Regions from separate parts of the Maridesulfovibrio zosterae DSM 11974 genome, predicted to be linked through region 1. Evidence: predicted binding sites of a transcription regulator. Region 1 holds the regulator's gene; each other region holds the start of a gene.
What was found. Region 1 encodes sigma-54, which starts transcription at its own class of promoters, with help from an activator protein. Its sites were predicted from a motif close to CTGGCACGGNNNNTGCTT; they were not measured.

Region 1 (5,851 bases):
AGCGCAAAGGCGATTGTGACAAACTTACTTATATTGTGGCAGATTCCATTATTCTCATGGAAGGTAATGCCAGACTGGAGGATGGTCCTAACCTTGTACAGGGTAACCTTATCAAGTTTTATCTTAAAGAAAACCGCTCTGAAGTTGTTGGTGGCAAGAAGCCTATTGAGGCGATTTTCTATACTCCAAAAAACGTAGGCCCCTAAGCCCCGATCTGTAATATATGGGAATATTATGAATTCAATTGTCGCCAAGAAACTGGTCAAATGTTACGGACCGAAAGAAGTTGTACGCGGTATCAATCTTACCGTGCGTGAAGGCGAAGTTGTGGGATTGCTTGGTCCTAACGGGGCAGGTAAAACTACTACATTTTATATGCTGGTCGGTGTTGTTAAACCTACTTCCGGTGAGGTTTATTACAATAAAAAAACGATTACCAGACTGCCTCTGCATGAGAGAGCCCGTCAGGGAATCAGTTACCTGCCACAGGAAAGTTCTATTTTTAAAAAGCTTTCTGTGCGTAAAAATCTGGAAATTATTATCGAGCATACCGGACTTTCAGGTAAAGCCGTCGGTAAGAGAGCTGATGAATTGCTTGACCAGCTTAATATTCTTCGCCTGGCTGACCAGAAAGCCATGTATCTGTCAGGTGGCGAAAGGAGACGTTTGGAAATAGCTCGGGCTATGATCAACAATCCCAAGTTCATCCTTCTCGATGAACCATTTGCTGGGATCGACCCTATCGCGGTAATTGATATTCAGGATATTATTTCCAGCCTTAAAGATATGGGGCTGGGTATTCTTATTTCTGACCATAACGTCCGTGAGACACTCTCCATTTGTGATCGGGCCTATCTGGTATACGAGGGTAGGGTTATTCTCAACGGTTCACCTGAGAGTATTGTGAAGAATACCAAAGCCAGACGTCTTTATCTGGGTGACAGTTTCAGTTTATAAGCTACACTGCTATAGAAATGTGGATATTTTTAATGCCGGATTCCTGTTGGAATTCGGCATTTTTTTGCTAGTTTTTATTAATTTTGTCATTGCTGATTTACAGTTTTGAAGAACATTGGTACACTTTTTTCATATGTCTTAATGTAAATTAAAAAAGTCAGTAATTACAGATAAATCTGTACAACTTGTTGCAAGCTGCAAAGTAGTGTGGCATACTTTAGATAAGCCCATAGAGTAGTGAAGAGCAAATTTATAAAGGGCTGACTTAGTTTTTTTTGCCGAAAATTATTTCTAATTGAATATATTGTATTAAATTACGAAGGTGGCGGACATTTATGGGGTTGGAACTTAGACAACAATTAAAGCTTACTCAGCAACTGGTGATGACTCCTCAGTTGCAGCAGGCAATCAAGTTGTTGCAGCTTTCCAGATTGGAGTTAGTTGATTCCGTTCATCAGGAACTAATGGAAAATCCGATCCTTGAGGAAGCAGAGGCAGCTGAAAGAACTGATTCTCCTGATGCTGATGCCGGAACAGCAACAGCTGAAGATGCTCAGATTTCCAAAGATGCTGACTGGGAAAATTATCTCGGTGAGTTTTCAAGTACTTCCAAGCAGTCATCATCACGTGAATCAGAAGCATTTGAAGACGGAATGTCTTTTGAGTCACGATTGACCAAGTCAACTTCTCTTGATGGACATTTGAGCTGGCAGATGTGTTTATCTGATTTTACTGAAAAGGAAGTGGCCATTGGCGACTGCATTATTGGTAATCTTAGCTCAGGTGGCTTTTTAAGGATTGAGTTGGAAGAAGTCTGTGAAACGTGTTATGCTGAAATCGAAGAAGTTGAAGAGGTTCTGCATAGGATACAAAGATTCGACCCTGTGGGGGTGGCTGCACGTACTCCTCAGGAATGTTTACTGATTCAAATGGAAGTGCTTAAGCTTGATGATGATCCTATTCTGGTCTCACTTGTACGGGATCATCTGGATGATCTGGAAAAGAAGCGGTATAAGCCTCTGGCCCGTAAATTCAAGCTTAGTATGGAAGATTTAAAGAGTTATCTTGACTTGATGCAGATACTTGATCCTTTACCCGGAGCAAGTTTTTCAGGCGGAGACTCTTTCTATGTCAGCCCTGATGCTTATGTTTATGAATATGATGGTGATTTTGTCATAGTTTTAAACGAAGACGGTCTTCCAAAGTTGCAGATGAATGCATTTTATGTGGAGACACTGGCATCCACTAAGGGAGAGGATAAGGAATATTTTCAGGAAAAGATGCGCTCGGCGCAGTGGCTCATGAAGAGCCTGTATCAGAGGCAGAGAACCCTGTATAAGGTCCTGGAATCCATAGTAAGATTTCAACGAGGTTTTTTTTCAGAAGGTGTTACAAAGTTAAAACCGCTTATTTTGAAGGAGGTTGCCGAAGATATTGAGATGCATGAATCTACGGTGAGCCGCATCACTACAAATAAGTATGTGTCGACACCTCACGGGATCTTTGAACTTAAATTTTTCTTTAACAGTGCTCTCGGTCTTGATGATGGTTCTCAGGTCGGTTCTGAATCTGTAAAAGCAACGATCAAAAAATTGATCAGTGAAGAAAACAGTAAGAAACCCATCAGTGACGAAAAAATTGCTGAATTGCTTAAACAGCAGCTTGAAGTCAACATCGCGAGAAGGACTGTAGCCAAGTACAGGACTGCAATGGGAATCCTGTCCTCGTCCAAGAGGAAAAAGGTTTTCTAATGTAAGTCCGGAGAACAAGCATATTCACCCATTACGAAGGAGGCTCTTTATGAACATTGTATTTACCTTTAAGAACTTCGACGCATCTGAACATCTGAAGGAATATGCAAACACTCGATTCTCCAAGCTTGTCAAGTTTGTAACAAACCCTGATAACACTGAAATGCAGGTGAATCTTTCAGTGGAGAAGTTCAGGCATGTTGCAGAAGTTGTGTTGAGCTCTGATCATTTGCAGATCTCTGCATATGAGGTGTCCGAGGACATGTATTCCACCGTGGATATGGTTCTGGACAAGCTCGAAGCCCAGCTTCGCCGCGCACGTGAAAAGATGAGGAGTCATAGACGTAAGGAAGATATTCCTGCTCGTATGGACGTTTTGAGCTATGCGGAAGAAGACGTTTACAGAGAACCTGTAATTGTTGAATCAGATTCCTTTGTGCCTAAGCCCATGAGTATTGATGAAGCTGCTGAGCAGCTCCAGTCTCTTGATCATGAGTTCCTTGTTTTCAGAAATGCGGATAACGAAGCTATTAATGTAATATACCGTCGTAATAACGGCGACTTCGGTTTGATTGACCCGGGATACTAACTGATGAATATAAGTGATAATCTGGTAAAGGATCTGGTTATTTATGAACTGCAAAGCTCTGAAAAGGCTGAAGTTCTAAAGGAAATGGTTTCCGCTCTTGAAGGCACAGGTCTTGAAATTGACGTGGATGAAGCCATGCGGGTCCTGATTGATCGTGAAAAACTTGGAACAACCGGTATAGGGGATGGCATAGCCATCCCCCACGGAAAACTGGAATGTCTTGAAGAAATTGTTGTAATTGTCGGCAGATCTGCTGATGGTGTCGATTTTGACTCGTTGGACATGAAACAGTGCAAAATATTTTTTATGGTTCTGGCTCCTGAACAGGGAGCCGGAACTCATTTAAAAGTATTGGCACAAATATCACGGCAGCTTAAAGATGAAGCATTTCGGCAGGCATTTATAAATACCAATGATAAAGATGAATTGCTGAAGCTGCTAGGCCTCAACTGATTCCAGTGAATAAGTTTTAATATAATTAGCAATGAACGAAAGTCATTGCTAATTTACTTTGCGGGCTTATAAACTTCTTTACAAAAGCTGGGAAATGTAAGCAACTGCTTATTTAGTTTCTATACGGATGATTGACTTAAGCTGGATCAAAATACAAATATCATGACTATGTTGAGGAGTAATTTAGGTGGAAAATATTGATTCATTTCCAGTCATAGTTGTAAGTGGACTTTCTGGGGCCGGTAAGTCGACTGTTCTTAAAGTTTTTGAAGATCTCCGTTTTTTCTGTGTTGATGGTCTGCCGGGCAGCATGCTTCCCAGAATGGTAAAAATGTTTTCATGCCAGGGTGGTTTGTATAAAGGTTTAGTACTGGGCATGGATCTACGGCAGATGGAGTTTACAGAAGAATGGCATACAGCATGTGAAGAACTGGCACGCGACGGTATTAAGCCAAGTCTTCTATTTCTTGAAGCAAGACTTCCGGAACTGGTCCGGAGGTATGCAACTACACGTCGCCTGCATCCTCTTGAGTCAAAGCAGATAGGTCTTGAACAGGCTCTTGAAGAAGAGAAAAGACTGCTTGAGCCTCTCCGCACCCAGGCTGATGTAGTTTTAGACACAACTACGTATTCTATCCACGATCTGCGTCGTAGAATTCAGGAAAAATGGTCAACTCTGACTGAAAAATCATTTGGACTGCGTGTGCATGTAATGTCTTTCGGCTTTAAGCATGATGTCCCGACGGCTGCAGATATGGTAATGGATCTTCGCTTTTTGCCTAACCCGTATTTCGACTTGAATCTCCGGCCTTTGTCCGGTCAGGATAAAGCTATTGCGGATTATGTTCTCGACACGGAACCCGGTTCAATTTTTATTGAGAAATATCTCGATTTCCTTCAATATGTGCTTCCTCTGTATGAGGAAGAGGGAAGGTACAGACTGACTATTGCAGTTGGCTGTACAGGGGGCAGACACCGTTCCGTGGCAACCGCTGAAAGGATATTTGCCACACTTAAAGATAACGGGTACTCTGTTTCTCTTGAACATAAGCATATTCATTTAAAGTAATCTGTCATTTTTGACTTCGCACTATATTGGGATATTTGATGGGCAAAGAATCTAGTAAAATCGGAATAGTACTGGTTACTCATGGTAACTTTGGAAAATCGCTGATCGAAGCCGCTGAACTTATTGTCGGGCCTCAGGATTTTATACTGTCACTGAGTGTTGATGTCTCGCAAGGCATTGATGCAGCTGTGGAGTCTCTTAAATCCAATATTGCAGAGGTTTCAAACGGTGTCGGTGTATTGATTTTGACTGATATGTTCGGCGGAACCCCAACCAATCTGAGTCTTTCGCTGCTGCATGATGATGTCGAGGTGGTGACGGGCGTAAGTCTGCCTATGCTGCTTAAGGCATTGCAGAAACGTAATGAGTCTTTGCAGGTTATGGCCGAAGAAGTCAGTAAAGCCGGAACCAAGGGTATTGTCATTGCAGGTGAAATGCTGCGAAAACGAACTTCGAAGGGTTAGTTATGCAGTGGGTGCGAATAGATAATAGACTTGTCCACGGACAAATTATTGAAACATGGCTGCCCTATACACATGCCAAGAATATTATTGTGGCAAACGATGCAGTTGCGGAGGATACATTGCAGCAGCAGATTATGTCTCTGGCAATTCCACAATCCATAAATTGTTCGTTTTCTACGGTTGAAGGGCTTCAAGATAAACTTATGACTGTTGGTGACTGTTCTGGTGGCATGATAGTTCTTTTTTCCTCTTGTGCCGATGTCCGCAGAGCTCTTGATCACGGATTTCACTTCAACTCTATTAATATCGGTAATATTCATTACGGTCCCGGAAAAAAACAAATCTCCCCAAGCGTAGCTCTCAGTTCAGATGACGAGTCCTGCCTGCATTATTTTAAAGGACGCGGGATTGAACTTGATTTTCGCTGCGTACCTAATGATCCTGTTCAGGTGAGGTTTTTATGATTTTTCTGCAAGGACTGGCATTACCTTTTTCTGCGTGGGTTGCGTTAATCGGTTTTTTTTTGCTGTTTTTTCACTTTTCCGTTTTACAATAAATCCCGGTCTGC
Region 2 (5,851 bases), on a different contig from region 1:
TTGAGTTCACTGGGCTTCAGACCCTGAGTGTTCCCTTTTGCTTTAAGAGCTATGGCTGAATCTTCCTTTACCCACAAGGGATGTTTTAAATTAAAAAAAATGAGACGTCATAAAACAGACGTCCCATTTAAACTATCTAAGCATCATGATCTGCCAAATATTTGGCAATCATCGCATCGTATTCTGAAACAAGTGCAAAAGTCTCCGCAGCAAGATCTTTTCTAAGAGACAAAGAAACCTTACCATCATTCTTTTTCATATCGTCAAGAATGCGGGGATAATGTACCGGACTCGGTACAACCAGAACAGAATGAAAATTTTTGGCTGAAGCACGCAGCATTGTAGGACCACCGATGTCGATCTGCTCAACAGCGTTCCTAAGATCCTGCCCTTCACTTACAGCTTTGGCAAAATTGTACAGGTTTACACAAACCATATCGATCGTCTTGATACCATGCTCGTCAAGAGTCGATAAGTGTTCAGGATTGTCTTTATCCGCAAGAATACCGCCATGCACACTAGGATGCAAAGTTTTGACACGGCCGCCCATAATTTCAGGAAAACCGGTAACATCACTTACAGACTTGACTTCAAGTCCTGCATCAAGAAGCATTTTTCTTGTACCACCAGTGCTGATAAGTTCAACACCGAAGCCGACCAATTCAGACGCAAATTCAGCAAGACCGGATTTATCAGTTACACTGAGAACTCCGCGCTTAATAGGCAACATATCCATTAGACATCTCCCAAAAACAGTTTTTTGTGGAGTTGTGCCGGATTTACGCACCAAAAGCAAGCATCTGTATATAGCTTTTCCCTGTAGTCGGTCCCCGTCCTCGATTAACACTTATCGAGGACGGGACCAACCGGGAGGGGATCGGCTTTATATAATGGAGCCTTATGAGCTAAATCTGCTCAAGAAGTTCCTTTGCCGCAGCATTTGCGGGATCCATTTCAAGGATCATTTCAAGCTGCTGAACAGCTTCATCTTTTTTATCCATGCAGATATAAAGACCTGCAAGGGAATAACGTACTTCATGCTTCGCAGGATCTATTTCAAGAAACTTTTCGAGAAAAGGAGCTGCTTCAGCAACTCTTTCAGCCTCGTGCCCTATTCTGATAATTCCAAAAAGAGCAACCATATTACTTGCGTTAATCCTGAGAGCTTCAGAAAAGTTGTCAAAAGCCTCTTCCTGCCGTGATGTTTCCATCTGAATAAGCCCCATTCCAGCGAAGCTCTTATCGTTGACCTCTACTGCATGAGCTTTTTGATAAAGCTGCATAGCGGAATCATATTCACCACGCTGAACGGCAATAGTTGCGAGACCTATATAAGGATCAGGATGAACCCCGTTGGACCCTGCTGCCTTCTTGTAATAATCTTCAGCCTTATCCAGTTCGCCCATGAACAGATAACACTCACCGAGTTCCTTGTTAATTTCATAATCTAGATGACTCATAATTCCCCTCCGGAAATTTTACCGCTGATTCATATTTGGCGGCATTATTTTCGACCGATATTGGTCTGCAACAAACAATGCAACCTATGTGCCAAAATCTTTTTTACCTAGTACTACATTATAACAATAGAAACTTTTACACTGACTATTTTCCGACACAGCACTACTTTCATACATTTCTTCCAGTATAAATAACTTTATATAACAAACACATACAAACGATGGAACAACTTTTGCTTATACACAGTCACTTAGTTTTACATTCACTTTTCCTGAGCTAAACAGCACCAGGAAATTTTTGCAGGAGGATATATAAATGAAAGGAATGTTCGAAGGTTACGTCGGGTTAACTGGTAAGGTACTGGACCTGAGATTACAACGTCAGAATCTTGTCGCCTCCAATATCGCGAATATCAACACACCGGGTTATAAGGAAAAAAAGATCGAATTTGAAGGCGAGCTGCAAAAAGCTCTTGGTCTTGATGCTCAAGGTAACATGACCAAAACCAGCAAAATGCATATTCCGACGGCATTTAATGCCGGAACCTTTAACGGAAAATTTCTCTCCAACTTTGAACCCAGAGTTGTCCACGGGGAAAACGCAGTAGACATGGACAAGGAAATGGTAACCATGGCTAAAAACACACTGCAATACAATGCGCTGACTCAGGTTATTTCAAAAAGCTTTGAAGGCATGAATAAAGTCATCCAGAGCGGAGCAAGATAATGAACTTCATGACAGCACTTGAAATCGGAGCGTCAGGACTCAAAGCACAGCGCGAGTACCTGAACGTCGTGTCGATGAACATGGCGAACTCCAGAACAACACGCACTGAAGATGGCGGGCCATACCGCCGTAAAAGTGTTGCCATGGAGTCCAGCCCCCTGCTCTCACCTTTTGATTCCGTTATGAATCAGGAACAAAACAAAATGCTTCGAGGCGTAACTGTTCGCGGAATCGTTTCTGATACACGGCCATTTAAAGAAGTGTATGAGCCCAACCATCCGGATGCAGATAGTAAAGGGATTGTCAAATACCCGGACATCAACATTGTCGAAGAAATGGTTAACATGATCACCATCAGTAAATCATACGAAGCTAACGCACAGGCTGTTGATTCAGCTAAAAACATGTTCAACCGTGCCCTTAGAATCGGTATGACTTAAATTTGACTGAAATTTGACAACGAAGAACTGACCGACACCAAGGAGATATAAAATGGCAATCAAGAACGTAGCAATGCAGGCATACACAAACGCTCTTCAGACCCAGAAGAATTTTGAGAAGAAGTTTGACAAGACGATGGAGATGAATAAGCCTCAAGGCAATTCATTTTCAGAGACTCTGACAAGCTCACTCAAAACAGTTAATGACATGGAAACTGAAAAAAAATCCATGATTGCAGACTTTGCATCAGGTAAAAATCAGAATGTTCATGAATTGATGATATCCATGCAAAAAGCCAATATTGCCATGACCATGACCAGCACAGTGCGCTCTAAAGTGATGACCGCTTATCAGGAAATGCTGAAAATGCCTTTCTAGGATTGATACATATAGTATTAGCCATAGGCACGTAACACATCTCCTTGGTATAGTAGCTTACGTGCTTTGATAAAAGCAGCCTTCACAGGATCAGTGTCAAATTTCAGGTATAATCTGTAGTAATCTTTCTGCTGCTGGGATAATTTTAATTATCCCAGCAGCAGAAAGATTACTTGTTACCAGCCGGAATTTTCTAACTTTTTCATAGACATTTTATTGTCATCTCCCTTCACAGCACATCAAATACGAATTAAAACTCACTCATAAGATACTAATATAATTAAGACTTATAACATTGGGCCACATATTGCATTTCTCCTTGAAAAATCGTCAGGAGTTTAATTATGCCCAATTTTATCGCTGAATATCTGAGTAAGTTTCAAAATTTCTGGACCGACCGTACTGCTGCCCAGAGAATAATGATCGGAGGCCTCGCAGCTACTGTAGTTATCGCGTTTATCCTCATGGTTTTCTGGCTTAACCAAACGGAATACCGTGTTCTTTATACAAAATTATACTCAGAAGACGCTTCCCGCGTCGTGGGCATCCTTCAGTCTACCAAAGAGCCATATAAAATTCAGGATAACGGCTCTACCATTCTGGTTCCAGCAGACAGAGTTTATGAACTGCGTCTGAAAATTGCCGGTGAAGGAGCTCTTCACGGACAGGGCATCGGTTATGAGATATTTGACCAGGTCCAGATTGGACAGACAGACTTTATCCAGCGCATCAACTACCAGCGGGCATTGCAGGGAGAACTTGCAAGAACCATCAGCGAATTTCCCCAGATAGAAAGAGCAAGAGTACATCTGGTGCTCCCTGCCAAATCACTTTTCATTGAAGAACAGGCTGAACCGACAGCATCTGTAGTCCTCAAACTTAAAGATGGTGAAAAACTTGAAGATAAGCAGATTAAAGGAATTCTGAATCTGGTTGTCATGTCAGTAGAAGGTCTCAAACCATCGACAGTGACTATTACAGATATGCGCGGGCAGGTCCTTTACCAGCCTGAAGATGATTCCATGGGTATCAATATCAGCAATAGTCAGCTAGACTACAAAAGCGGTCTTGAAGCCAAAATAGAACAGCGCATCCAGCGCCTGCTTATGCCCATAGTCGGACCGGACAAGGTTATCGCTAAGGTCAATGCAGATCTAGATTTCAGACAGCGCACGATTAAAAAAGAAGCATATGACCCTGACGGTCAGGTTGCACGCTCAGAACAGACCAGTGAAGAAAACACTCGCGGCACAGCAAATGTTGACGGCGGCGTACCTGAAGCAAACTTCCGTGGCGATGGTTTTACCGGAACAGCGACTACTCAGGATTCAACTCGTGAAACACGTACCACCAACTACGAAATCAACAAAGAAGAGCAGCAGATTATTGTTCCTGTAGGTGAACTGAAACGACTCAGTGTTGCGGTTGTAGTTGACGGCACATATGAAAAGAATGCTGAAACAGGAGAAATGACCTATATCCCCCGCTCTGAAGAAGAGATGCAGCGCATCAGGGAACTGGTAAGAAACGCTGTAGGATATGATGATGTCCGCGGTGATACACTCGAAGTTTCCAATATGACTTTCGGTATGCAGGACATATTCGGAGACGAAGGTCTCATGCGCACCATGCTGGAATACGCTCAGAGACTGGGAAAACCTTTCCTTAACGGCCTGCTGATATTCCTCTTCCTGATCCTTGTAGTACGCCCGGTTGTAATGGCTCTCATCAAACCCCGTGTTGCTGAAGAGGATATCGATGAGGTTGCAGGACTGCCTGAAGGTGGAGAAAGACTCGCAATTGATGACAGTGACCTTGACGAAGAGGCTCTTGATACGGCACGTAGACTTGAGAACGCTAAGGCTCAGGCTCTGCAACTTTCAGAAAAGAATATGGATCAGGCAGTGCAGGTACTGAAGACCTGGCTGAAGCAGGAGGCAGCTTAAATTGTCAACGCCGTTCACCGGTAATCAAAAAACAGCCATTGTACTTCTCGCCCTCGGAGATAAGTTTACGGCTGAGTCTTTCAAACGCATGAGCCGAAAGGAAATTGCTGACGTATCCAGAGCTATGCTTGAGATGGATTCAGTCCCCAAGGAACAGGTTCTTGAAGTACTGAAAGAGTTTAATGAAACTCTGGCATACGGGGCAGAACTTCTTATGGGCGGTGCTGATCAAGTCAAAAGACTGCTTAGCAAATCTCTTGACGAAGAAACCGCAAAATACATTTTGGACAAACTTGATCTGGAAAGCGGACCTGCCCCATTTCAGGAACTTCAGAATGTCAGCCCTAAGATTCTTGCTCAGATATTAAGAAATGAACATCCTCAGACTCTTGCACTGATTATAGGTCATCTACACCCTGATCAGGCAGCAGACCTGATATCCAACCTGCCGGGAGGAGTAAGAGCTGAAGTGCTTATGCGACTGGCTAAGCTGGAAGCAGTAGCGGAAGAAATGCTCATGGAAGTTGACCGGGTGCTGCAGAGTCAGCTCATTGCCATGGGCGGTAAAGAAGGTAAAAAAGTTGGCGGTGTTCCGGCTGTTGCAGAAATTCTCAACGCAGTGGACCGCTCTACCGAAGAAGAAGTTCTTTCAGAGATTGAAGAAGAATCCACCCAGATGGCAGAAGAAATCAGAAACCTCATGTTTGTCTTCGAAGACATCAAAGGGCTTGATGACCGCGCAATCAGGGAACTCCTCAAAGAAGTATCCAATGAAGAGCTTACTACAGCCCTCAAAGGTGCATCTGATGATCTGCAGGAATTGTTTTTCAAGAATATGTCCGAGCGTGCATCTAATATGATTCGTGAAGACCTCGAAATTATGGGACCTGTGAAACTTT
Region 3 (5,851 bases), on a different contig from region 1:
CTCTGTGGCAGTAAAATAGTTTGAACCTTCTCTTCGGAGACCGAATTCATTTTTGAAATTGTACATGTTGACCTGGTATAGCTCTGTGCTGAGTCCGTTGGAGAAGTGCGCTATCATGATACCGTCAGAGTTAAAATCAACGTTTTGCAAATATCCTTCCCCAAATCCATTCTGAGACTGACTTATAGTTGATGATGATCCATAGTAGGCAGTTGTAGCCATTGCATCTATTTTTCCGTTAGTCATACCCGGAAGGTTGGAAGCATTACTTCCAACACTGGCTGCAGTTACACCTGATTGGTTCCACGAATCTGAAGATGAAGATATTCCCATATTAAGTGAAACTGTCTGGGAACTGGTGCTTCCGTCAGCTCCTTTAAATGATAAATCAAAATTTGGGATGCCGTTGCTGTTAATATTTGCTAGACTCCAGTTACTCAGGGACTTTGCGTCAGCGCCATCCTGCAAAGTATATGCACTCTGGTTCAAAAGGGTTCCGTCTCCTGTAAAAGTCAAAGTTCCGGTCATGAGCAGTCCTGCTGATGATGTGCCGCCTAGAGCACTGGCATCACTTCCCGGAGGAACAGTCACAATATATTCCCAGTGCATCTTATCTGAAGAATCACCGTCATTGGTTACTTTATCGAAATATACAACCAGATCTTGCTTGTTACCGTTTTTGTCGTAAACCTGAAGTGCTGAGTTATATTCATATTTGTCTGCTGCAAGTGGTGGGTCATTTGTCCCGTTCCATTCTTCAAGCAAAGAGAAAAATGGATTGGTTTCGGATTCACTGTTATCAGTAGCATTAGAATCTAAGTTAGTACGCATTGAGACTTCAGTAGTTGCTTTCGGGTCGGATTTCACAGTCATGATTTCGTTACCGTTGGCATCAAGCTCGGGTTTCATGGGAAGTACTATATTTTGTGAAGTCGTTCCTATGACGCCGTTTTCATCTATTTTATAGCCTTGCAAAATATTAGAATGATTATCGACAAGCTGCCCGTTTTTATCAAAGTGGAAGCTTCCAGCACGTGTATAAAAACTTTCATTTTTAGCAGGATTTGCCACACGGAAAAATCCCTGCCCACCGATAGCAAGGTCCGTACTGTTATTGGTTCTTTCAAATGAACCTTCTGCAAAATTTATTCGGGTAGTCGAAACTCTGGTTCCCATTCCAATCTGCCCAACTGTATTGGAGCCTCCGCCTGCTACAACACCTGAAATTGAACCGGAAAGGCTTTGGCTGGCAAGAGTTTCAAGGAAAGTATCGCCGCTCTTGTAGGCAGTCGTATTTACGTTGGCGAGGTTTGCGCCAATCTGCTGCATAAGTATCCCATGTGATTTGAGACCTGTTGCACCTGTATACATTGAGCTGAAAGCCATGAGAAAACTCCTTGATAGGTTCGGGACTGAATTTGTTGATCTTCCGAATCCTGTTAAACCATAGAAAGCCGGAATATAAATCCGGTCACTTTGTTATAAGCAAAGGCCGTGCCTAAAGTTTAGGTTAAGTAATATCAAGGCGTTGTGTGGATATATAAAGAAAATGTAAGGAAAAAAAGTCCATTTATACTGGAAGAGATTAAGAAGGGACTACGTAAGGTTATGTTTTGAGCATTTTATGAAGATGACGGATTAATTTATTTGCCGCAGTCGATTCAGGATTCAAAAGCAGGCATTTTTCAAGATATTGTAATGACTCCGTTTTCTTCCCTTTTTCATATAAACTGCGGGCAATATTGAAATAAATATTCTCGTCATCGTCAGTCAGGCCGATAGCTCTGGTATAAAATTCAACAGCTTCATCAAACATGGCATTTTTGCGTAGAGAGATGCCAAACTCATTGAAAAGATGCTTATGTTCCTTCTCAAATGCTGCATCTAAATTTACGAGCCGTTTAAATATGTCTGCAGCTTTTTCATCATCGCAGCGGTCAAGGTAACAAAGACCTATGCCGAAATTAGCCCGGATATTATCTTCATCAATGTTAAGGGCTTTGTCATATTCCATTTCAGCGGTAAAAGTATTTCCAGACTGACGCTGGCGGTCTCCCTTAGCGAGAGCTTTGTTAAGTTCTTTTATGGCAGGAAAAACTGTTGAAGTGTAGAGTTCCAGCTCTGGTGTGAAGGATTCTAGTAATTCTTCCTTACTGATGTACTGTTCTTCACCGCTTGGAACACTTTTATCATTTAAGGGACGTATAGCAATTTCGCCACTATCTTTTTCTTCTACATAGTAAATGAATGTCTGAACAATCTTACGCTTAGTTGTTCCCGTACCTATTTCTTGTACAGCTTTTGTTGAAAAAGCTCCCCTGATTTTAGGTGGATTAGTTATTGTGCTCATTTTATTCATACTATTTCCGGTAATCTGATAATACAACTGTCCTCAATTGGCTATACATTCAGAAGTAGCATATTTTGTAGTATCCTACAATTTTAAAAAGATAATAAGAAACGGGAACCTTGCGATAAGATTCCCGTTTTATTGTGTTTTATATTATGTGACTAATTGTTACAAAATATAACGAGATAAATCTCTGTCTTCAATAACATCTACTAGCTGTTTCTGAACATATTCTCTATCAATTATGATGTTATCTCCAGGTCTATCAGGTGCTTCAAAAGAAAGATCAGACAGTATCCTCTCCATGATTGTATAGAGTCTTCTCGCCCCGATATTTTCAGTCTCTTCATTGATTTTCTGAGCGTTTCCGGCAATTTCTTCCAAAGCTTCCTTGCTGAAATCAATGGTAACTTTTTCAGTTTCAAGGAGGGCTTTGTACTGAACAGTCAGAGCATTCTGAGGTTCGGTGAGGATTCTGTAGAACTCATCTTTGCCGAGTGCAGAAAGTTCAACTCGCAGAGGGAAGCGACCCTGAAGCTCTGGAATAAGATCCGAAGGTTTGGCATAGTGGAATGCTCCGGCTGAAATAAACAGAATATGGTCAGTCTTAACCATGCCGTACTTTGTATTAACAACACACCCTTCCACTATGGGGAGCAGATCTCGTTGAACTCCTTCACGAGAAACATCTGCAGAACTGCTGCCTGCTTCATGTTTACCTGCTATTTTATCTATTTCATCAATGAACAGAATTCCAGTCTGCTCAACGCGTTCACGGGCCAGCTCGGCTACATTGTCCATGTCGATCAGTTTATCTGATTCCTGCTGGATCAAAATTTCATATGCTTCTCGAACATTAACTTTGCGGGTCTTTTTTTTGCTTGGAAACATTTTACCAATCATGTCGTTGACCTGCATGCCCATATCTTCCATGCCCGGCATGGACATAATTTCAACTCCGGTTCCGCCCTGAATGGTTACTTCTATCTCCACTTCACGGTCATCAAGTTTACCGGAACGCCACATCTGGCGGAACTTTTCACGGGTTGAAGAGTTGTCAATTGCAGGTTTTTCTTCCTGCTGCGGTTCTTCATTATTAAAAAATCCCATTCCTGATTGTGCAGGCTTAGATGATGGAAGCAAAATGTCGAGCAGGTGTTCTTCAGCATTTTTTTCCGCTTTGACTTTGACCTTTTCCATTTCTTCTTTGCGGACAAGGTTTATGCCTATTTCCATCAGGTCGCGGATCATGGATTCAACGTCACGCCCAACGTAGCCTACTTCTGTAAATTTAGTTGCTTCAACTTTAAAGAAAGGGCAGCCGGAAAGCTTAGCCAGTCTACGGGCGATTTCTGTTTTACCGACCCCGGTCGGGCCCATCATTATGATATTTTTAGGTGCTATTTCATCACGCAATTCTGCAGGGAGCTGCTGTCTGCGCCAGCGGTTACGCATGGCAATTGCGACCATACGTTTTGCATCAGCCTGACCGATGACGAATTTATCCAATTCAGATACGATTTCTCTAGGTGTAAGATTACTCATTGTGCGGCCTTTGCAAGATTATTTTTCTAGTGTTTTAAGAACAACGTTGCCGTTGGTGTAGACGCAGATTTCGCCAGCTATTTCCATAGCTTTCTTAGCAATTTCTGCGGCGGGCATGTCAGTATTACGCAGGAGCGCACGGGCAGCAGAAAGAGCATAAGCTCCTCCTGAACCGATTGCAGCAACTCCATCATCTGGTTCAATTACGTCGCCATTGCCGCTGATGATCAGAATATGTTCACCATCTGCAACCATAATCATGGCTTCGAGCTTACGTAGGTATTTATCCGTGCGCCAGTCAGTAGCCATTTCTACGGCTGAGCGAACAAGGTTGCCTGCATATGTCTGAAGTTTTTTTTCGAATCTTTCAAAAAGAGTGAAAGCATCGGCCGTTGCCCCTGCAAATCCGGCCATGACTTTATCATTATAAAGAGTTCTGACTTTGACAGCAGAGTGCTTCATGACAATAGCCTGCCCCATAGTAACCTGTCCGTCACCTATCATGGCAGTTCCTTTGTCGTCTCTGACTGCCAGAATGGTAGTACCTCTGAGTTCCATTTTTATCTCCTGATTCATCTATTTATCTTCGGTTCATAATGAAGACGTATATTCAGTAAGTTTCTTAAAAAAAGATTCTACGTGCTTATTTTTCATGAAATGAATCTGCACAAAATTTTGATTACAAAAGGATAAGACCTGTGGAAAGGATGGCAAGAGGGGGAAGGATATTTCCATATGATATAATGAAGTTTATTTAATCCTTGGGGGCCTAAACTTAAAATATTTTTTCTTTTTCAACCTAAAGAAATGTTAAGTTTATCCGATTATAATAAGTGTGCTTTGTTTTTAATAGGTCAATAATATAATCGTTTTTGAGAGGTCGTTTTATGCTTATCGACGGTATCTCAGGTTTCAAACTAAATGTTGCTTCACCCGCGAATGAAGAAAATGAAACCCAAAAAGAAGGTCAAGCTGATTCAGAAAATGAAAATAAAGCTGTTGTTATTCATCTTAGTAGTAAAGATGAATATGTTGCGGCTTTGCGAAATATGCTAAAGCCAGCTGAAGAAAAATTACCAAGTTCTTCGCACAATATGTTAGAAGGGAGTTTTGTTAATGATACTCCTGAACCATCCAGATATATCACAGGATTGATGACTGGTTATAAAGTGCAAAATGAATTAATGGATAAATTTCAAGGTGTTGTCTCCAAGTACAAACTTGAACTTGATCTTCTGGGAGAAGATCCTACTTTAGTGGGTTTGAAAGCTGAGCATGAGGCTGAACAGAAGGCAAAGGATTATACTCTGGAAGAGGGTGAAGAATCTCTTGAAGAGACACGTAAAGAAGAAAAGCAGAAAGAAGAGGAAGAGGCACAATCTAAAATTGAAGAGAAATTGATGCCGGATGGCTATGTTGACATTTCAAATCCAGATCCTTCCAAGCTGTCAGAAGATATAGAGGATAAAGCTGAAGAAGTTATATCCGTAAAAACAAATGAAATTGAATCTGTTTTAGGCGAAGAAATAAAAGAGAAAGATCCTATAACTGGTAGTGATGAAGTTTCTCGTGCTGCAGCTGTAGGTGCTGTTAGCAAGAGTGAAAATGTTAATACTGAAATTAGTCAAAATCATGAGCCATTGCCACCTGATCTAGCCTCTTCATCTGGAAATAAAAAAACTCCTCCGGGAACATATGTAGATGAGATTGTTTAGAATCCAGGAAGTGATTATAAAAAAACTCCTCCTGCAGGAATACTGCAGAAGGAGTTTTTGATATTAGTATGACTTTGAGAATAAGTCTTATATTGTATCTTCTCTAAGTTCTTTAATAGCTTTTGCATAAGCTCGGAATACGTTTTCTCTGTTGATTATCCCGATAATATGGTTGGGGTCTTCTTCAGTAACAACCGGAATTTGTCCATAGTCTGTATCAACGAATTTGAGCAGAGCTGTA
Region 4 (5,851 bases), on a different contig from region 1:
TCAACTATAATTTCATACAATACATCATGATAAAAAAACAATGTTTGATACATATATGTAAGTTTGCTCTTTAATAAAATGCAATATACGATAAGAAATACCGTTTTAGTAAATTTAATATCATAAAGTATTAAACTTTATTAATCATCCTTATTTGTGATTTTAAAAATACCCTACATTAAAGATACATTGACTACTCTGATCTACATAAGAAGTGCAACTGATGCTTAAAAATTTAATTAAAGGCAAAGCTATGCAACCTGATTTGAGGCAGCATATAATCAACTGTGTAAGTTACGCAATTGTTGTTGTTGACAAAAACTGCGTAGTAATAAGCATGAACAATGTGGCTTTGGAATTCTTGAAACGCCGTGACCGCACAACGTCGATAGGTATTCATGTCGACCAGATACTCCCCATAGCTGCACCATTTATAAAAAAAGGACTGGGTTCAGAAGAATTCCGGGAGGGATCAGGAAGAATTGTTAAAAAAGGTACTGAACTATTCTTCGAAATAACTCCTCTGATCATTGAAGAAGAACTTGAAGGAGCGGTTATCAGCCTCCAGAAGCCATCTCGCTTTGAAGAACTGGCCGTCGAGCTTAGCTCTTTTCAAGAAATGGCGGCTAAATTACAAGCAATTTTTGACTCATCAAGTGACGGCATCTGGGTTACAAGCGGTGAAGGAATTGTTACCAACATGAACAAAGCCTCAGAGGTCCTTAATGGAGTCAAAAGCGCTCAGGTACTTGGAAAACACATTGATAATATCGTCAAAAAAGGACTCATAGATATTTCAGTATCAAAGGAAGTACTCAAAACAAATCATCAGATCAGCATGTTGCAAAACATTACTAAAACAGGACGGCAACTCCTCTGCACAGGAACTCCTGTTTATGACGGTAAAAAAAATCTTTCCATGATCGTAGTTAATGAACGCGATGTAACTGAACTGCTTGATTTAAGAGAACACTTGAAGACGGCACGGGAAATCACCGAAAAAGCTCGAACTGAAATTACCAGCCTGAATATGCTAGAACTGGGACAGGGTGAATTTATTTCTGAGAGCAAATCAATGCACCGTGTGCTGGGAAGCGCTCTCAAGCTGGCCCAGCTGGATGCATCAGGTATCCTGTTGCTTGGAGAGTCAGGAACGGGAAAATCCATGCTGGCAAAACTTCTTCATCAGCAGAGTCCCCGCTCATCAGGCCCATTTCTGGCTATCAACTGCGCCGCTGTACCGGAACAGCTCTTTGAAGCAGAACTTTTCGGGTATGAAAAAGGAGCTTTTACCGGGGCCAAGGAAACCGGAAAGGCCGGACTCATGACCCTTGCGGACGGAGGGACTTTCTTTCTTGATGAAATAGGTGAAATGCCTCCCTCAATTCAGGCCAAACTTTTAAAATGTATCGATGAAAAAGAATTCACACCTCTTGGGGGATCTTCACCCAAAAAAATAAACTGTGTAATCATTGCCGCAACAAACAAGAATTTAGAAAAAATGGTTAAACAAAAACAGTTCCGAAAAGATCTGTTTTATAGACTTAATGTTTTCACGCTCACCTTACCTCCTCTACGTGATAGAACTGAGGATATTTTTGCGCTATCCAGTGCCTTCCTTGACAAATACAATCATAAGTATGGCAAACGTAAGACTCTTTCACACAAAGGTCTAAGGATTTTAAACAATTATTCCTTCCCCGGTAATATCAGAGAGTTAAACAGCCTGATAAAAAAGGGGGTCGCCGTGGCCGAAGAACCACTTCTTGATAACTTCCTTGAACAGACTATCCACGGAGAGAGCATAAGCGGATATAAATTCTCAAGAGACTCCTCTTTAAAAGAATCTCTGGAGCAGGTTGAGCTTGAAATGCTCAAAGAAGCCCAGCGAGCATGTCTGACGACCAGAGACATGGCCAAATACCTTAAAATCAGCCAGCCATCGATTGTACGAAAATTAAAAAAATACGGCCTGAATCATCATTAAAATTTATCTTGATTCAAAAATGGTTCAAAATTTAAGCAAATTACAACTACGCTTCTTTGCTAGCTTACTACTTGCTTTTATTAACTTACTATGCGGTTCTATTTTTAATTCTTGCAGTAAAAAAGTTATTCAATACTTTTTTTGATTCATAAATAAATCAAAAATCTTCTTACATAAGCATTATTTCACCGTTTTTGATTCATTTGTGAATCAAAAACTAAGATCAGCAACGCAGTAAAAATTATTAACTAGTTGTAATATATGAATATATTATTATGGCATATTAAATGCTTTATCAGTCCAAAATCAAAAAAGGACGGTTACAGACATGAGTAAATCAGAAACACTGCTGGAAAGACGTAACAAAGCAGTTGCTCTTGGAGTAGGCAATTTGGCCCCTGTTTTTGCTGATCGAGCCCAAAACTCGGTAGTCACCGATGTTGATGGAAACGAATACATTGATTTCGTTGGGGGGATAGGCGTTAACAATGTAGGTCATTGCAACGAGAAAGTTGTTGCTGCCATCAAGGAACAGGCTGAAAAACTTATCCACTCATGCTTTCACATTGCAATGTATGAATCGTACATTGCCTTAGCTGAAAAACTAATTGAAATTACTCCCGGTGATTTCGAAAAAAAAGCGGTTCTCCTTAACAGTGGAGCAGAAGCTGTAGAAAATGCGGTTAAAATTTCACGACTAGCAAGCGGCAAAAGCGGTATTATTGTTTATGAAGGAGGCTTTCACGGGCGTACATTGCTCACCATGAGCATGACCAGTAAAGTCAAACCCTACAAATTCAAATTCGGTCCTTATGCACCTGAAATATACAGAATACCTTATCCATACTGTTACCGCTGTCCTTATGGTAAAGAATATCCTTCCTGCGATATCCATTGCGCCGAACAGCTTAAAAGCTGGTTCATAGGAAACGCAGCACCTGAAAACATCGCCGCCATAGTCGCTGAGCCGATTGCCGGTGAGGGTGGTTTCCTCACTCCTCCACCTGAATATTTCCCAAGAATCAAAGAGATATGTGCAGACAACGGAATTTATTTCGTTGCTGACGAAATCCAGACCGGCGGCGGACGCACAGGTAAATTTTGTGCCATCGACCATTGGGGAGTCGAACCGGATCTTATGACCATGGCAAAAAGCATTGGCGGCGGCATGCCCATCTCTGCTGTAGTTGGCAGAAAAGAAATCATGGACGCAGTGCATCCCGGCGGACTTGGCGGAACGTATGGCGGCAACCCTGTATCATGCGCAGCAGCCCTGGCAGCAATAAACGCTCTTGAAAATGAAGGTATTCTCGAAAAGGGTCAGGCTCTCGGTAAGAAAGTCAAAGATGTATTTAACAGCTGGAAGAAAAAATACTCAATAATCGGTGATGTTCGTGGCCTTGGAGCCATGATCGCACTGGAAATTGTCACAGATAAAGACAGTAAAACCCCTGCCCCTGACCTTACCAAAAAAATAGTTGCCGAAGCGGTAAAAAATAAACTGCTTATACTGTCCTGCGGTAATTTCGGCAACGTCATCAGAATACTTGTACCACTGTCAGTAGATGACCAGACTTTAGATAAGGGACTGTCTATTCTGGAGAAAGCAATCATTGAACAAAGTTAATCAGCAGAAATCAGGTTAAATACTGAAGATTTTTGTAATTAATTTTTCACCTTAAACAGGAGATTCAAAATGAAAAGTTTCAAATTAACTCTAGGCGCAGTATTGCTCTGCTTCATGACTTTAGGACTCAGTTCTTTCGCTCTGGCTGTTGATTCTATTAAAATAGGCAACATTCTCCCTCTGTCAGGACCTTCAGCTGCAGTTGGTCAGCAGGGCAAACAGGCCAGAGAAATGGCTGTTGAGGAAATCAATAATGCTGGAGGGATCAAATCTCTTGGCGGTGCCAAACTTGAGATGCTTTATGCTGACTCAAAAAGTGATCCTAATGTAGGTGTCACAGAGGCAGAACGATTCATTAATACTGAAAAAGTTAAAGTTCTTACAGGCTGCTGGAACTCAGGTGTAACCTACCCGACATCTGCTGTTGCCGAGCGTTACGGTATACCTTTCATTGTTCCTGTATCAGTTCGCGACACCATAACTGAGCGTGGATTTAAAAACGTATTCCGCATTGCAGCCAAAGACTCATGGTGGGCAAGAGACCAGTTCGCTTTCCTCAAAGATATGTCAAAAGAATTCGGAACTGAACTCAAAACAGTTGCCATGGTCTATGAGAACGGGGACTGGGGAACAGGTCTTGCTGCACAGTGGAAAAAATTGATAGAAAACTCCGGATACAAAATTGTTCTGGACGAACCCTACCCTTCCAGTGCGACCGACCTCACACCTGTTGTCAACAAAATCCGCCGGGCCAGACCTGATATTCTTTTACTGACTTCCAATGCTGCCGATGCAATTCTGCTGACCAACACCATGGCTAACTATAAAGTTCGCCCCAAAGTAATTCTCGGAACAGGCGGCGGACATGCAGACCCGACATTCCTAAGTGGAACAGGTGATAATGCCCAGTACATCTTTGATATTGTTGAGTGGGAAACTGACATCAACAAACCCGGTGTGAAAGAAATCAATGAGAAGTACAAAGCGAAATACGGCAATAACCTCACAGGTGAAGCTGTAGATGCTTACGTATCCGTATACGTTCTTGCGGATGCGCTCGAAAGAGCCGGGTCCACTGATGCTGATAAGGTTAGATCCGCTCTCGCAAAAACCAATCTGAAAACAGGACCGGCAGCGATTGTCTCTTACGACGCCATTGAATTCGATGAAACCGGCCAGAATAAATTTGCTTCTCCGGTAATTGTACAGGTCAATAATCTGGGCAAAGGCCTTGAACGCATCACAATCTGGCCCAAATCCGCACGCCGTGCAGGATACACACCCGTATTCCCCATTCCTAAAAAATAAATTCTTAACCGGGGGGAGGGGGAGTGCATCCCCTCTCCTCAAAATAGTCTTTGCATCCTTATAACTAATTAGCATTGGCGGTTTCTATGGATTTTGCATTTCTCTTACAGGACATCATCAGCGGAATTCTAATGGGATCCATCTATGGTCTTATCGCGCTGGGCCTGACACTGGTTTTCGGAGTGCTGAAAGTAATCAACTTTGCACACGGATCGTTTCTCATGGTGGGTATGTATGCATCATATTGGGCCGTATCATTGACGGGACTACATCCCTATGTAGCTCTCTGCATTGTCGTACCTGTAATGTTTTACTTCGGATACTTTTTACAGAATTTCTTAATTAAGCCAATTTTTGTAGCTGAGAAAGACGTAAGAGAACCTACAACAGTAATTATCGTTACTACCGGCGTGTGGTACATGCTCGATAACATGGCCCTGCTTATTTTCGGCCCCGGCTACAGAGCACTGACTCCCAATCCACTAAAAGGCCAGATGCTTGAGTTCGGAGATATTTTTATATCAGTCCCAAAACTATACGGCTTTCTAATTGCTATTGCCACAGCCCTGCTGCTCTATCTTTTTCTGCAAAAAACACGCACAGGCCGCGCAATCAGAGCTACAAGTCTCGACCGCGACGCAGCCTCACTCATGGGCATTAACCAGTGGAAGATTTTTAACATTGCATTTGGAATAGGCACAGCCATAGCAGGCATTTCAGGAGTAGTCCTAACCCCTTTTTATAATGTTTATCCAACTGTCGGCGTTCCTTTTGATGTAAAATCATTTGTAATTGTTGTTCTTGGCGGCTTGGGATCTATTCCTGGAGCAATTATAGGCGGCATTATTATCGGCCTGATTGAATCCGTCGGCCCGGTATATATGACTTCAACCTGGACGGAAGCCATCGTTTACATGTTGTTTCTGCTG

Region 2: flgB (flagellar basal body rod protein FlgB) is a predicted target of sigma-54. The motif match lies at 1,682-1,699, and genes of this name have one in related genera.
Region 3: H589_RS0108410 (flagellar hook protein FlgE) is a predicted target of sigma-54. The motif match lies at 1,484-1,501, and genes of this name have one in related genera.
Region 4: gabT (4-aminobutyrate--2-oxoglutarate transaminase) is a predicted target of sigma-54. The motif match lies at 2,263-2,280, and genes of this name have one in related genera.

What each region holds. Positions count from the first base shown of each region.
Region 1 covers NZ_AUDC01000016.1:4,757-10,607, reverse strand. Annotated here, with positions in the region: gene H589_RS0110185 (LptA/OstA family protein) at 1-206, shown strand, start outside; gene lptB (LPS export ABC transporter ATP-binding protein) at 235-957, shown strand; gene rpoN (RNA polymerase factor sigma-54) at 1,293-2,708, shown strand; gene hpf (ribosome hibernation-promoting factor, HPF/YfiA family) at 2,758-3,297, shown strand; gene H589_RS0110165 (PTS sugar transporter subunit IIA) at 3,301-3,750, shown strand; gene rapZ (RNase adapter RapZ) at 3,938-4,819, shown strand; gene H589_RS0110155 (PTS sugar transporter subunit IIA) at 4,858-5,283, shown strand; gene H589_RS0110150 (PTS sugar transporter subunit IIB) at 5,286-5,747, shown strand; gene H589_RS0110145 (PTS sugar transporter subunit IIC) at 5,782-5,851, shown strand, end outside.
Region 2 covers NZ_AUDC01000012.1:158,662-164,512, forward strand. Annotated here, with positions in the region: gene hflX (GTPase HflX) at 1-20, opposite strand, end outside; gene H589_RS0107645 (IMP cyclohydrolase) at 137-736, opposite strand; gene H589_RS0107650 (tetratricopeptide repeat protein) at 906-1,460, opposite strand; gene flgB (flagellar basal body rod protein FlgB) at 1,777-2,187, shown strand; gene flgC (flagellar basal body rod protein FlgC) at 2,187-2,627, shown strand; gene fliE (flagellar hook-basal body complex protein FliE) at 2,680-3,006, shown strand; gene fliF (flagellar basal-body MS-ring/collar protein FliF) at 3,351-4,952, shown strand; gene fliG (flagellar motor switch protein FliG) at 4,954-5,851, shown strand, end outside.
Region 3 covers NZ_AUDC01000012.1:321,026-326,876, reverse strand. Annotated here, with positions in the region: gene H589_RS0108410 (flagellar hook protein FlgE) at 1-1,386, opposite strand, end outside; gene H589_RS19410 (tetratricopeptide repeat protein) at 1,607-2,359, opposite strand; gene hslU (ATP-dependent protease ATPase subunit HslU) at 2,519-3,895, opposite strand; gene hslV (ATP-dependent protease subunit HslV) at 3,914-4,453, opposite strand; gene H589_RS0108390 (hypothetical protein) at 4,783-5,610, shown strand; gene H589_RS0108385 (chloride channel protein) at 5,698-5,851, opposite strand, start outside.
Region 4 covers NZ_KE384344.1:49,934-55,784, reverse strand. Annotated here, with positions in the region: gene H589_RS0118190 (sigma 54-interacting transcriptional regulator) at 224-1,987, shown strand; gene gabT (4-aminobutyrate--2-oxoglutarate transaminase) at 2,316-3,614, shown strand; gene H589_RS0118180 (ABC transporter substrate-binding protein) at 3,684-4,922, shown strand; gene H589_RS0118175 (branched-chain amino acid ABC transporter permease) at 5,009-5,851, shown strand, end outside.